Regions from separate parts of the Lelliottia sp. JS-SCA-14 genome, predicted to be linked through region 1. Evidence: riboswitches for the same ligand, from Rfam matches in the RefSeq annotation. Region 1 holds a riboswitch; the other holds the start of a gene.
The links. A riboswitch is a leader RNA that binds a small molecule or an ion and turns the genes downstream of it on or off. The one in region 1 is predicted to bind thiamine pyrophosphate.
Positions count from the first base shown of each region.

Region 2: another riboswitch for thiamine pyrophosphate. It lies ahead of thiB (thiamine ABC transporter substrate binding subunit); the one in region 1 lies ahead of thiC (phosphomethylpyrimidine synthase ThiC).

Region 1 covers NZ_CP141606.1:275,162-282,288, forward strand. The annotation lists gene thiG (thiazole synthase) at 1-364, opposite strand, end outside; gene thiS (sulfur carrier protein ThiS) at 366-566, opposite strand; gene thiF (thiazole biosynthesis adenylyltransferase ThiF) at 550-1,305, opposite strand; gene thiE (thiamine phosphate synthase) at 1,298-1,933, opposite strand; gene thiC (phosphomethylpyrimidine synthase ThiC) at 1,933-3,828, opposite strand; TPP riboswitch at 3,913-4,024, opposite strand; gene rsd (sigma D regulator) at 4,078-4,575, opposite strand; gene nudC (NAD(+) diphosphatase) at 4,673-5,446, shown strand; gene hemE (uroporphyrinogen decarboxylase) at 5,491-6,555, shown strand; gene nfi (deoxyribonuclease V) at 6,564-7,127, shown strand, end outside.
Region 2 covers NZ_CP141606.1:777,479-784,605, reverse strand. The annotation lists gene U9O48_RS03730 (sugar efflux transporter) at 1-22, opposite strand, end outside; gene sgrT (glucose uptake inhibitor SgrT) at 143-295, opposite strand; gene sgrR (HTH-type transcriptional regulator SgrR) at 383-2,038, shown strand; TPP riboswitch at 2,075-2,175, shown strand; gene thiB (thiamine ABC transporter substrate binding subunit) at 2,207-3,190, shown strand; gene thiP (thiamine/thiamine pyrophosphate ABC transporter permease ThiP) at 3,166-4,776, shown strand; gene thiQ (thiamine ABC transporter ATP-binding protein ThiQ) at 4,760-5,461, shown strand; gene U9O48_RS03700 (DedA family protein) at 5,528-6,295, opposite strand; gene araC (arabinose operon transcriptional regulator AraC) at 6,424-7,127, opposite strand, start outside.

The DNA of each region.
Region 1 (7,127 bases):
GTTTAACCAGAATTTCGGCGGCTTTCAGGGTTTCGATAGGGTCGGGCAGCAGCCAGCGCGCGTCCGGGTGAATTTCCAGTTTCAGCCAGCGGGTGCCCAGCGCTTCGCGTGCCAGCTGGGCGGCAAACACCGCCTCTTCTGCCGTTTTCGCCCCGGAGGTGTTGGGCAGCAGCGTCACGCCTGCCGCCAGCAGCGGTGCCAGAATCGCATCGCTGTGGTTGCGCAGGTCCACGCGCTTCATCGCCAGCGTCACCAGTTGGCTGCCGCTTTCGCGAATGGCATCCACCATCAGCTGTGGCGACGCGAATTTTCCGGTGCCGGTGAAGAGATGTGAATCAAAGGTTTTATCGGCAATACGTAACATGTCAGCCTCCCGCGATGACCTGAAAAAGCAGGATCTGATCGCCATCGCGCACCTGCTGACGTTCCCACCGCTCGCGCGGCAGGATCTGTTGGTTAAGGGCCAGCGCCACGCCGGGTTTCAACTGGCGTAGCTGGTCGAGAAGCGTGGCGATGGTCAGCCCCTCCGCGCACTGCATCGGTTCATCGTTAAACAGAATCCGCATGATGTCCTCCGCAGACGCTGCACCCGCCGGCACGCTGGAGCGCCAGATGTCGCCAGTTACCCGAGCGGCCATCGAACATGCGCAGCGTATTGCGCGGCGTCTCCATTCCGCTGAGCAGCTTGATGGCTTCCAGCGCCTGCAGAGTTCCCATCACCCCGACCACCGGCCCAAGGATGCCGGCCGTGCGGCAGTTGCGCTGCGGCTCTGCGTCATCTGGCCACAGGCAGCGGTAGCAGCCATGCGTCCACGGCGGCGTCAGGACCATCATTTGCCCGCCGAACCCAACGGCGCTGGCGGTGATGAGCGGGGTATTGAGCGCCACACAGGCGGCGTTGATCGCCTGGCGTGTCGCCATATTGTCGGTGCAATCCAGCACCACGTCCGCGCGGGCAACTTCCTGGTGCAGGGTTTCCCCGTCCAGTCGCTGTTGCACGGTGATAAGCGCAATTTCAGGGTTGAGGGCGTTCAGCCGTTGGCTGGTGACCTGCGCTTTTGACGCGTTCACATCCTCGGTGGTGAACAGGATCTGCCGCTGCAGATTGCTGATGTGGATGTCGTCATCGTCGGCTAACACCAGCGTCCCGATGCCCGCTCCGGCCAGATACAGCGCAGCAGGCGCGCCGAGCCCGCCCAGTCCGACAATCAATACCCGGCTGTCGAGCAGCTTTTGTTGACCGTCGACGGCGATATCCTCCAGCAGGATCTGGCGGCTGTAGCGCATGAAGTCGCTGTCATTCATCGCCCGCTCCCGCCAGTTGCAAGAGCTGTGCAGTCGCTGCCTGCCAGTCCACCGCCTGAGTAATGGCGCTGACCACCGCGATACTGCCGACGCCGGTCTCCAGCACCGCCGGGGCGCGATCAAGGCTGATGCCGCCGATGGCCACGGTCGGATAATCGGCCAGACGTTCGATGTGACGTGCCAGCTGCGCCAGCCCCTGCGGGGCCGAGGGCATCTGTTTGGTTTGCGTCGGGAAGACGTGGCCGAGGGCGATATAGGACGGTCGTGCGGCGAGCGCCACATCGATCTCCATATCGTCGTGAGTCGACACGCCGAGGCGCAGGCCGGCATTCCGGATGGCGTTCAGATCGGCGGTTTCCAGATCCTCCTGCCCGAGATGCACGCCGTACGCCTGATGCTTAATCGCCAGCTGCCAGTAGTCGTTGATGAACACCCGGGCGTCATACCGACGCCCCAGTGTGATGGCGGCAGACACATCACTTTCGACCTCGCCATCACGCTGGTCTTTGATGCGCAGTTGAATTGTTTTCACGCCAGCCTCAAGCAGGCGCTCAATCCACTCCACGCTGTCGACGACGGGATAAAGCCCTAAGCGCCGGGGCACGGTTGGAAAATTGGGCTGAACCATTACGCCTCCTCTTTTTTGAGGTAGATTTCGCCGCCTTTGGCGCGGAAGTTTTCCGACATATCGGCCATGCCGACTTCAATCACCTGCTTCGCGGCGTAGTCGCGCACTTCCTGGCTGATTTTCATCGAGCAGAATTTTGGCCCGCACATGGAGCAGAAGTGCGCCACTTTGCCGGACTCTTGCGGCAGGGTTTCATCGTGATAGGCGCGGGCGGTGAACGGGTCGAGGGCCAGGTTAAACTGGTCTTCCCAGCGGAACTCGAAGCGCGCTTTGGACATGGCGTTGTCGCGGATCTGCGCCCCAGGGTGGCCTTTGGCTAAATCGGCGGCGTGGGCGGCGATTTTGTAGGTGATCAGCCCCTGCTTCACGTCCTCTTTGTTCGGCAGGCCGAGGTGCTCTTTCGGGGTGACGTAGCAGAGCATGGCGCAGCCAAACCAGCCGATCATCGCCGCGCCGATGCCGGAGGTGAAATGGTCATAGCCCGGTGCAATATCGGTGGTCAGCGGCCCCAGGGTGTAGAACGGCGCCTCGTGGCAGTGCTCCAGCTCCTCGGTCATGTTGCGGCGGATCATCTGCATCGGCACGTGGCCCGGGCCTTCGATCATCACCTGCACGTCATATTCCCAGGCGATTTTGGTCAGCTCGCCGAGGGTGTGCAGCTCAGCAAACTGCGCTTCGTCGTTGGCGTCGCGAATGGAGCCCGGACGCAGACCGTCGCCCAGCGACAGGGAGACATCGTACGCGGCGCAGATTTCGCAAATCTCGCGGAAGTGTTCGTAGAGGAAGTTCTCCTGATGATGTGACAGGCACCATTTCGCCATAATCGAGCCGCCGCGCGACACAATCCCGGTCAGACGTTTGGCGGTCATCGGCACGTAGCGCAGCAGAACCCCGGCGTGAATAGTGAAGTAGTCCACCCCCTGTTCCGCCTGCTCCAGCAGGGTATCGCGGAAGGCTTCCCAGGTGAGATCTTCGGCGATCCCGTTCACCTTCTCCAGCGCCTGGTAGATCGGAACGGTGCCGATCGGCACCGGGCTGTTACGCAGGATCCACTCGCGGGTTTCGTGGATGTAGCGGCCGGTGGAGAGGTCCATCACCGTGTCCGCACCCCAGCGGGTCGACCACACCAGTTTTTCGACCTCTTCTTCGATGGAGGAGGTGACCGCGGAGTTACCGATGTTGGCATTCACTTTCACCAGGAAGTTGCGGCCGATAATCATCGGCTCCGATTCCGGGTGGTTAATGTTGGCGGGGATGATCGCCCGTCCGGCGGCGACTTCGTCACGCACGAATTCCGGGGTGATGTTCTCCGGCAGGCGAGCGCCAAATCCTTCGCCCGGATGCTGGTGGCGCAGCACTTCGCTGCGGATGCGCTCGCGGCCCATGTTTTCACGAATGGCGATGAACTCCATCTCCGGCGTGACGACACCTGAGCGTGCGTAATGGAGCTGGGTCACGCATTTGCCCGCTTTGGCGCGTTTCGGTGTGAGCAGGCCGGTAAAGCGCAGTTCGTCCAGACCATCGTCGGCCAGGCGTTCTTTGGTATACGCTGAGCTGCGGTCGGTCAGAGATTCGCTGTCCTGGCGTGCTTCGATCCACGGCTGGCGCAGTTTTGCCAGACCCTGCTGCACGTTGATGGCTACATCCGTATCGCCGTAAGGACCAGAGGTGTCGTAAACCGGTACCGCTTCGTTGTCTTCGAACTGGGGATTATCTTTGCTGCCGCCGATGAGCGTCGGGCTGAGCTGGATTTCACGCATCGGCACGCGGATATCGTCCTGCGAACCGGTGATGTAGATGCGCTGAGAATTCGGGAAAGCGGTGCCTTCCAGGGTGTCGATGAAGTGTTGGGCTTGTGCGCGCTGTTCGCGGCGGGTCAGTTTAGTGGCAGACATAGCTCATTCCAAAAAAGTAAGGAGTGGCTTGTCAGACGACGGATGAACTAAGAGAAGTGATCACCCAGGGAAGGGCGATACAACAGCTTTTTGACTCTTGTTCCCTTCGCAGGTATTAGCCTGATCAGGTTCCGCGGATCCCGAATTAACGGTCTCAGCCCGTACATTTCTGTACTGGGCACTCCGACAAGAAAACACGCCTGCAGTGCAGACGCGATATTTGTAAATTACTCGTTAACGCTTAAGAACTCAAGCCGGTCGCGCGATGTTGTCTTCGTTGCTGGCCTTCAGATCGCTGTCCAGCACCAGGGCGATGAGCTTGTCTTCCAGCGTGAAACGGACTTCCATCGCCTCGCCGAGATCGGAAAGCGCCTGCTGGAACTCCAGATAATTGTCCTGGTCGATGGCGTTTTCGAGCGTTGAGTCGTAATAGTCCATGATTTGCTGGGTATTGGCCTCCAGCAGCGGATAGAGTTTGGTCGCCGCTAAATACGGCGTCGTCCCTTCCATTTCGCGAATAATACGTTCATATAGATTAAAATGACCGTCGGAAAGGTAGTCGACCAGGCTTTGACAAAAATCATCCAGCGCTTTTTCATTCAACCGCATATACGATTCTTTGCCAGGCTTAATGCCAACCAGATTGTAGTAGGCAACAAGCAAATTTTTGCGCACGTGCAGCCAGCGATCGACCAGGTGATGACTTCCTCCAACGCGCTCTGTCAGGCTTTGTAGCTGGTTTAGCATGTTTGACTCCACAAGGTTAAGATGAAAAAGCTGGCCACCCAAAAATGTAAGAATATTGTTATCAACATGCCTGTGAAGCAAAGGTAGTGCAATAGATATGGATCGTATAATTGAAAAATTAGATCGCGGCTGGTGGATCGTCAGCCACGAACAAAAATTATGGTTGCCCGGCGGAGAATTGCCTTACGGCGAGGCCGGAAATTTCGATCTTGCGGGGCAACAGGCGCTGAAGATCGGCGAATGGCAGGGCGATCCCGTGTGGTTGATCCAGCAGCATCGCCATCACGAGATGGGATCGGTTCGTCAGGTGCTGGATCTCGATGTCGGTCTGTTCCAGCTGGCCGGGCGCGGCGTACAGCTGGCCGAGTTTTTCCGATCGCACAAATATTGCGGCTACTGCGGGCACACCATGCACCGGAGTAAAACCGAGTGGGCTATGCTCTGCAACCACTGTCGCGAGCGCTACTATCCGCAAATCGCCCCGTGCATTATCGTCGCCATTCGTCGTGATGACTCCATTCTGCTGGCGCAACATACTCGCCATCGCAACGGCGTGCATACGGTGCTGGCCGGGTTTGTCGAAGTGGGCGAGACGCTTGAGCAGGCCGTGGCCCGCGAAGTGATGGAAGAGAGCAGCATCAAGGTGAAAAACCTGCGTTACGTTACCTCCCAGCCGTGGCCGTTCCCCATGTCTCTCATGACCGCTTTTATGGCGGATTATGACAGCGGCGAGATTGTGATCGACCAAAAAGAGCTGCTGGAAGCCAACTGGTATCGCTACGACGATTTACCGCTCCTCCCGCCGCCGGGAACCGTGGCGCGCCGACTGATAGAAGATACGGTGGCAATGTGTCGGGCCGACTATGAATGAATCACATGTTACACTGGCGGCATGACGCTTAAGGAACTGCAAAAATGACCGAACTGAAGAACGATCGTTATCTGCGTGCGCTGCTGCGCCAACCCGTTGATATCACCCCGGTGTGGATGATGCGCCAGGCGGGCCGCTATTTGCCGGAATACAAAGCCACGCGCGCCGAAGCGGGCGATTTCATGTCCCTGTGCAAAAACGCCGAGCTGGCCTGCGAAGTCACGCTGCAGCCGCTGCGCCGTTTCCCGCTCGATGCGGCGATCCTTTTTTCAGACATCCTGACCATCCCGGACGCGATGGGGCTGGGTCTCTACTTCGAAACCGGCGAAGGCCCGCGCTTTACCTCGCCGATTAAGAGCAAAGCTGACGTCGATAAGCTGCCGATCCCCGATCCTGAACAGGAGCTGGGCTACGTGATGAATGCGGTGCGCACCATCCGCCGCGAACTGAAGGGCGACGTACCGCTGATTGGCTTCTCCGGCAGCCCGTGGACGCTGGCGACCTACATGGTGGAAGGCGGCAGCAGCAAAGCCTTCACGGTGATCAAAAAGATGATGTATGCGGAGCCGCTGGCGCTGCATGCCCTGCTCGACAAACTGGCGAAGAGCGTCACCCTGTACCTGAACGCTCAGATCAAAGCGGGCGCGCAGTCGGTGATGATTTTCGATACCTGGGGCGGCGTGCTGACCGGGCGCGATTATCAGCAGTTCTCCCTGTACTACATGCATAAAATTGTCGATGGCCTGCTGCGTGAAAACGAAGGCCGTCGCGTGCCGGTGACGCTGTTTACCAAAGGCGGCGGGCAGTGGCTCGAAGCGCTGGCCGCGACCGGCTGCGATGCGCTGGGTCTCGACTGGACCACCGACATTGGCGACGCGCGTCGTCGCGTGGGTGACAAAGTGGCGCTGCAGGGCAATATGGACCCGTCCATGCTCTACGCACAGCCTGCGCGTATCGAAGAAGAAGTGGCGACGATCCTGGCCGGTTTCGGCAAGGGCGAAGGCCATGTCTTTAACCTCGGTCACGGCATCCACCAGGACGTTCCGCCAGAACATGCGGGCGCGTTTGTGGAGGCAGTACACCGGCTTTCTGCGCCGTATCACCAGTAGGAGTGAGTATGGATCTCGCGTCGTTACGCGCTCAGCAAATCGAACTGGCCTCGTCGGTTTCCCGCGTGGATCGTTTTGACAAAAATCCTCCGGCGTTGATCGCCGGAGCCGATGTCGGGTTTGAGCAGGGCGGGGAAGTGACGCGAGCCGCGATGGTGCTCTTAACCTGGCCCGGGCTGGAGCTGGTGGAGTACAAAGTGGCGCGTATCGCCACCACCATGCCTTACATTCCCGGTTTTCTCTCCTTTCGTGAATATCCCGCGCTGCTGGCAGCGTGGGAGCAACTCTCGCAAAAACCCGATCTGCTGTTCGTCGACGGTCATGGGATTTCCCATCCGCGCCGCCTCGGCGTCGCCAGCCATTTTGGCCTGCTGGTGGATGTGCCGACGATTGGCGTGGCGAAGAAACGCCTATGTGGCAAATTTGAGCCGCTCTCCGCCGAGCCCGGCGCCCTGGCACCGCTGATGGATAAAGGCGAACAGCTGGCGTGGGTCTGGCGCAGCAAAGCACGGTGTAATCCGCTGTTTATCGCGACGGGGCATCGCGTGAGCACCGACAGCGCGCTGGCATGG
Region 2 (7,127 bases), 500 kb from region 1:
CCATCGTCATCAACCAGAGCATGCGCAGTTCCTTGTCAAAGAGGAGCGAAATCAGGAGGCAGTGTAAACGAAAAAAGCCAGCAAAAACATTTTGCTGGCGGGTGATAAGCACCAATACTCAGTCACACATGATCGAGGCAAGTCAGCGGGAAGAGGTCGGATTCGTAACATCCCACTGCATCAGATCTTCGAGCATTTTCAGGCGCTGTTCTGCGCACTGGCGGGCCAGCCAGGACACTCCTTTTGTCGCTGAAAAGTACTGCTGATAAAACTGACGTGCGGTAGACCTCTTCATAATCACCTCCTCACTTCAACAGGAAGAATTATTGGCTTATTATGAGGAATAATAAATTGCTGATTTTTTGTCAGGAGTTCCCCTTTTATGCCATCTGGTCGTCTGCAACAACAATTCATCCGCCTCTGGCAGTGCTGCGAAGGCCAGTCAAAAGAGACCACGCTGAACGAGCTGGCCGAACTCCTGAATTGCTCGCGTCGCCATATGCGTACCCTGCTCAACACCATGCAGCAGCAGGGCTGGCTTAACTGGGAAGCCGAAGCCGGACGCGGAAAACGTTCGCGCTTAACCTTCCTCTACACCGGCCTGGCACTCCAGCAACAGCGCGCCGAGGACCTGCTGGAGCAGGATCGCATCGATCAGCTGGTGCAACTGGTCGGCGACAAAGCCGCCGTGCGCCAGATGCTGGTCTCTCATCTGGGCCGCAGCTTCCGCCAGGGGAAACACATCCTGCGCGTGCTCTACTATCGTCCGATGAAAAACCTGCTGCCCGGCACGGCGTTACGCCGCTCCGAAACGCACATGGCGCGCCAGATCTTCAGCGGCCTGACGCGCATAAATGAGGAAAACGGGGAACTGGAAGCGGACATCGCGCACCACTGGCAGCAATTATCCCCCTTGCACTGGCGCTTTTTTTTGCGTCCCGGCATCCATTTTCATCATGGTCGCGAGCTGGAGATGGAAGACGTCATCGCCTCCCTGCAGCGCGCCCGCGAGCTGCCGCTCTACTCCCACATCACGCAGATTCACTCCCCCACCGCCTGGACGTTGGATATTGAACTGTCCGAACCCGACCAGTGGCTGCCGTGGCTGATGGGCTACGTCCCGTCGATGATTTTGCCCCACGAATGGGGAACCATGCCGAATTTCGCCAGCCAGCCGGTCGGGACTGGCCCTTACGCGGTGATGCGCAACAACAGCAATCAGCTCAAAATCCGCGCCTTCGATGACTACTTTGGCTATCGCGCGTTGATTGACGAGGTGAATGTCTGGGTGCTGCCGGAGATCAGCGAAGAGTTCAGCCCCGGCCTGACGCTGGAAGGCCCGACCGACGGGGAAAAAGCCGTCGAAAGTCGCCTCGAAGAGGGCTGTTACTATCTGCTATTTGACTCCCGCACCCACCGGGGCGCGAGCCGCGAGGTGCGCCAGTGGGTCAGTCAGATTCTCGCGCCTGCCAATCTGATTTATCAGGCGGAAGATCAGCACCAGACCTACTGGTTCCCGGCCTACGGGCTGCTGCCGCGCTGGCACCACGCCCGCCCAGGGCGGTGCGAAAAGCCCGCCGGGCTGGAATCCATCACCCTGACCTATTATCGCGAACATGTGGAGCACCGGTTTATTGCCCGCATCATGAGCAAACTTCTGGCGGCAGAAGGCGTGACGCTGGAGATTCAGGAGGTGGAATACGATGAATGGCATCGCGGCGAAGCAGTCAGCGATATCTGGCTCAACAGCGCGAACTTCACCCTGCCGCTCGATTTCTCGTTATTCTCGCATCTGTATGAGATCCCGCTGATCCAGCACTGCATCGCCCGCGACTGGCAGCAGGACGCCGCCCAGTGGCGAGCGGGTGATATGAATCTGGCGGTCTGGTGCCAGCAACTGCTCTCCCAGCAGGCGATGGTGCCGCTGATCCACCACTGGCTGATGATTCAGGGACAGCGCAGTATGCGCGGCCTGCGCATGAACACCCTGGGCTGGTTTGACTTTAAATCGGCCTGGTTTGCGCCGCCGGAGCCATAACACTTTCGTAATATTCACCAAATCATTACAATACCGCCGTTCTCAACGGGGTGCTGCATCGATGATGTGCGCTGAGATAATACCCGTCGAACCTGATCCGGATAACGCCGGCGAAGGGATTTGAGGCTGTCGCTCAAAATCCTTTGCCACTCAACTTTGAGGTGCAAAGTGTTAAAAAAAGTTCTCCCCCTGCTGGCGCTCTTCGCGCTGCCTGCTTTTGCCAAACCCGTTTTGACGGTCTACACCTACGACTCCTTTGCCGCCGACTGGGGCCCAGGCCCGGTGGTCAAAAAAGCCTTTGAAGCCGATTGCAACTGCGAGCTGAAATTCGTGGCGCTGGAAGATGGCGTCTCCCTGCTAAACCGTCTGCGGATGGAAGGCAAAAACAGCAAAGCCGACGTAGTGCTGGGTCTCGACAACAATCTGCTGGAAGCGGCCTCGCAAACCAAACTGTTCGCCAAAAGCGGTGTCTCCGCCGATGCGGTGAGCGTTCCGGGCGGCTGGAAAAACGACACCTTCGTGCCCTTCGATTACGGCTACTTCGCCTTCGTCTACGACAAAAACAAGCTGAAAAACCCGCCGAAAAGCCTGAAAGAATTGATCGAAAGCGACCAGAAATGGCGTGTGATTTATCAGGACCCGCGCACCAGCACGCCGGGCCTGGGCCTGCTGCTGTGGATGCAAAAAGTGTACGGCGATAAAGCGCCGGAAGCCTGGCAAAAACTGGCGGCCAAAACCGTCACCGTCACAAAAGGCTGGAGCGAAGCCTACGGCCTGTTCCTGAAAGGTGAAAGCGATCTGGTCCTGAGCTACACCACCTCTCCGGCCTATCACATCATCGAAGAGAAGAAAGACAATTACGCCGCCGCGAACTTCGCCGAAGGCCACTATCTGCAGGTGGAAGTCGCCGCGCGTACCGCCGCCAGCAAACAGCCGGAACTGGCAGAAAAGTTCCTGAAATTTATGGTCTCTCCTGGGTTCCAGAATGCGATCCCGACCGGCAACTGGATGTACCCGGTGACGGACGTGACGCTGCCCGCCGGCTTTGACCAGCTGAGAAAACCGCAAACCACGCTCGAGTTTACCCCGCAGCAGGTTTCCACTCAGCGCGCCGCCTGGATCAGTGAATGGCAACGCGCCGTCAGCCGCTAATTCCCGGCTGGCTGATCCCCGGGCTGACTGCCGCCACGCTGATGGTGGTGGTGAGCCTGGGGGCTTTTCTTGCCCTGTGGCTCAACGCACCGGAAAGCGACATCGCCGCGCTGTGGCACGATAGCTATCTCTGGCACGTGGTGCGCTTCTCCTTTTGGCAGGCGTTTCTCTCTGCCCTGCTTTCTGTGGTTCCGGCGATCTTTTTAGCCCGGGCGCTCTATCGCCGCCGCTTCCCCGGCAGGCAAGCCCTGCTGCGCCTGTGCGCAATGACGTTGATTCTGCCCGTGCTGGTCGCCGTCTTCGGTATTTTGAGCGTGTACGGACGCCAGGGGTGGATCGCCACGCTGTTGAATGCCTTTGGGCTGGAGTGGACTTTCTCCCCTTACGGCCTGCAGGGCATTTTGCTCGCTCATGTGTTCTTCAATATGCCGATGGCGACACGCCTGTTCCTGCAAGCGCTGGAAAACATTCCCGGCGAGCAGCGCCAGCTGGCAGCCCAGCTCGGGATGCGCGGTTTTGCCTTCTTCCACTTTGTCGAGTGGCCGTGGCTGCGTCGGCAGATCCCGCCCGTCGCGGCACTGATTTTTATGCTCTGCTTCGCCAGCTTTGCCACCGTGCTGTCGCTTGGCGGCGGGCCGCAGGCCACCACTATTGAGCTGGCGATCTATCAGGCGCTGAGCTTTGACTATGATCCAGGCCGCGCGGCGGTGCTGGCGATTATCCAGATGTTCTGCTGTCTGGGGCTGGTGCTGCTCAGCCAGCGCCTGAGCAAGGCCATTGCCGTCGGCAGCCATCAGGTGAACGGCTGGCGCGACCCGCAGGACAGCCTGCGCAGTCGTCTGGGCGATCTCCTGCTGATTGCCCTCGCGCTGTTATTGCTGCTCCCGCCACTGCTGGCGGTGGTGGTGGATGGGCTCAATCTGAATCTGTTTTCCGTGCTGCAACAGCCGGTACTGTGGCAGGCGCTGTGGACGTCACTGCGCATCGCTCTCGGGGCCGGATTGCTGTGCGTTCTCCTGACCATGATGCTCTTGTGGAGCAGTCGCGAACTGTACGCCCGCCAGTCGCGCATCGCCGGACAGGCGCTGGAGTTGAGCGGAATGTTGATTCTGGCGATGCCGGGCATCGTGCTGGCGACCGGCTTCTTTTTGCTGTTCAACAGCACCATCGGCTTACCCGAACACGCCGACGGGATCGTGATTTTCACCAACGCGCTAATGGCGATCCCCTACGCCCTGAAAGTGCTGGAAAACCCGATGCGCGATCTCAGCGCCCGCTACACGCTGCTCTGCCAGTCGCTGGGGATGCGCGGCTGGCAGCGGTTGAAAGTGGTGGAACTGCGCGCCCTGAAACGCCCGCTGGCACAGGCGCTGGCGTTTGCCAGCGTGCTGTCGATTGGCGATTTCGGCGTGGTGGCGCTATTTGGCAACGACGATTTCCGCACCCTGCCGTTCTGGCTGTATCAGCAGATCGGCTCGTATCGCAGTCAGGATGGTGCGGTCACCGCCCTGCTCCTGCTGCTGCTCTGTTTTACCCTCTTCACCGTTATCGAAAAACTTCCGGGGCGCGATGCTAAAACTGACTGATGTAACCTGGCTTTATCAGCACCTGCCGATGCGGTTTACGCTCTCCGTCGGGCGCGGGGAGATGATTGCGATCCTCGGCCCGAGCGGTGCCGGGAAAAGCACGCTGCTCAATTTGATTGCCGGTTTTCTGCCTCCGGCGCGCGGGGAGATGGTGATTGACGGGCAGAACCACACCCACACGCCGCCGTCCCAACGGCCGGTGTCGATGCTGTTTCAGGAAAACAACCTGTTTACCCATCTGACGGTGCGCCAGAATATCGGGCTGGGGATGGACCCCGGTCTCAAACTGTCGGCGGCTCAGCGTGAAAAACTGGAATCTATCGCGCAGCAGATGGGGCTGAATGAATTTCTCGACCGCCTGCCGGGTGAGCTTTCCGGCGGGCAGCGTCAGCGCGTGGCACTTGCGCGCTGTCTGGTGCGCGAACAGCCGATTTTACTCCTCGACGAACCTTTCTCCGCCCTCGACCCGGCCCTGCGTCAGGAGATGTTGCTGCTGGTGAAAGAGGTGTGCCAGCAGAAGAACCTGACCATGCTGATGGTGTCGCACAGCGTAGAAGACGCCGCGCGGATCGCAACGCGTTCAGTGGTGATCGCCGACGGGCGAATTGCGTGGGATGGGGAGACGCAGGAGCTGGTGAGCGGTAAGGCGAGTGCCTCCGCGTTGTTGGGGATCGTGCCGCAGTAAAAAAACCGGGTGGCGGCTGCGCCTTACCCGGCCTACGGTTCGTAGTCGCTGTAGGCCCGCAATAAACTACCGGCTCACCACCTTCAACAAAATCTCGCCATACACCGGCATCAATGGATGACGAATCAACGCCACCAGCGCCACCACGGCGATCCCGAGCGTTAAGGGCGCGAGCATCATCAGGCGCCCACGTGGCAGATAGTGGGTCAGACGATCCGTCCCCGCCTTCGCACTGCGCCACAATCTCCAGCACAACCAAAACGCGACCCACAGCAGCAGCGCGGTCCCTAACAGCAGCCATTTAAAATGACCGCTTTGCGCATCGGCGGGGATATCAATCGCCGCACCGGCCAGAATGCCCGGCAGGAAGTAGACTGGCGGCCAGAGAAGGCAGCCGATGATGTTCGGCAGCAGAAACTTTGCGACGGGCAGGTCAAGCATCCCGGCAACCATCGGCACGATCGGGCGCGTTGGCCCAATAAATCGCCCAATCAGAATGGTAAACATGCTGTGCTGATGCAGGGCATGCTCGGTTTTATCAAGCAACGCTTTGTTCTTTTTCATGAACGACCAGCGATGCAGCGGCTTTTTGAAGCGCCAGCCGAGCCAGAAAGAGATCCAGTCCCCCAGCAGACAGCCCACGATACCGGCCATCCATGCCTGCCAGAAGTTCACCTCGCCGCTGCCGATCAGCGCCCCGAGGCCCGCCATCATCACCGTTCCGGGTAATATCAGCCCGACCAGCGCCAGCGATTCAAGAAAGGCGACCAGCGCGACGGCAATCAGCGAATAGGCGACGGACTGCGTAATAAAATGTTCCAGCAATGCCTGCATAACGTTTCCGGTCAGATAACAGAGCAGGGATTCTGCGAAGTGCTTCCTGCCGCGTCAAGACAACAATTGTCTGAATAGTTTACCGGGTGCCGCCAGACTTCACCTGTTTGTTTAGTTTTATTTACGTTTTATTCACACCCCGCGCGGAATTCGCTGGGGCTGGCGCCAGTGCATTTCTTAAAGACGCGGGAGAAATAGAGCTGATCTTCAAAGCCGACATTACGGCCGACGGTGGCAATCGGCATGCGCGTGGTGCTGAGCAGCAGTTTGGCCTGGCTAATGCGCTGATCCTCGCGCCAGCTCAGGACGCTCACGCCCAGCTGCTGGCGGAAGAGATGCGACAGGCGCGACGGCGACAGACAGACGTGCTGGGCGACCCCCGCGATATCAAACTGGCTGTCCGCCAGATGGTCGCTGATGTACTGGCAGGCATCGCGCACGCGGTTATCCAGCGGCGGATTGAGCGACGCGTTAATCGCCTCCATGCGCCGCAGCAGCAGCTGTTCCAGCAGATTGATCGCCAGCAGTTCGGCGTAGCGCCCGCCCGCCTGGGCTTCAATAATCTGCGCAAACAGCTCGCGGAACTGCGCCTGATGCGCTTCGTCGGGGCGATAAAAACCGGTGTGGGCAAAAATCGCCGGCCAGGCCAGCCACTCCTGCCAGTAGGCGCGCGGGCGGAAGTAGACCCACTGGTGATACCACTCTTTCGCGTCCGGATGGCGTCCGTAGTGGTGAATCTCTCCCGGCGGGAACAGCAAAATATCGCCCGGACGACAGACAAACTGCCGATCGTGATTTTTGATGATCCCTTCGCCGCGCACGGTGATATTCA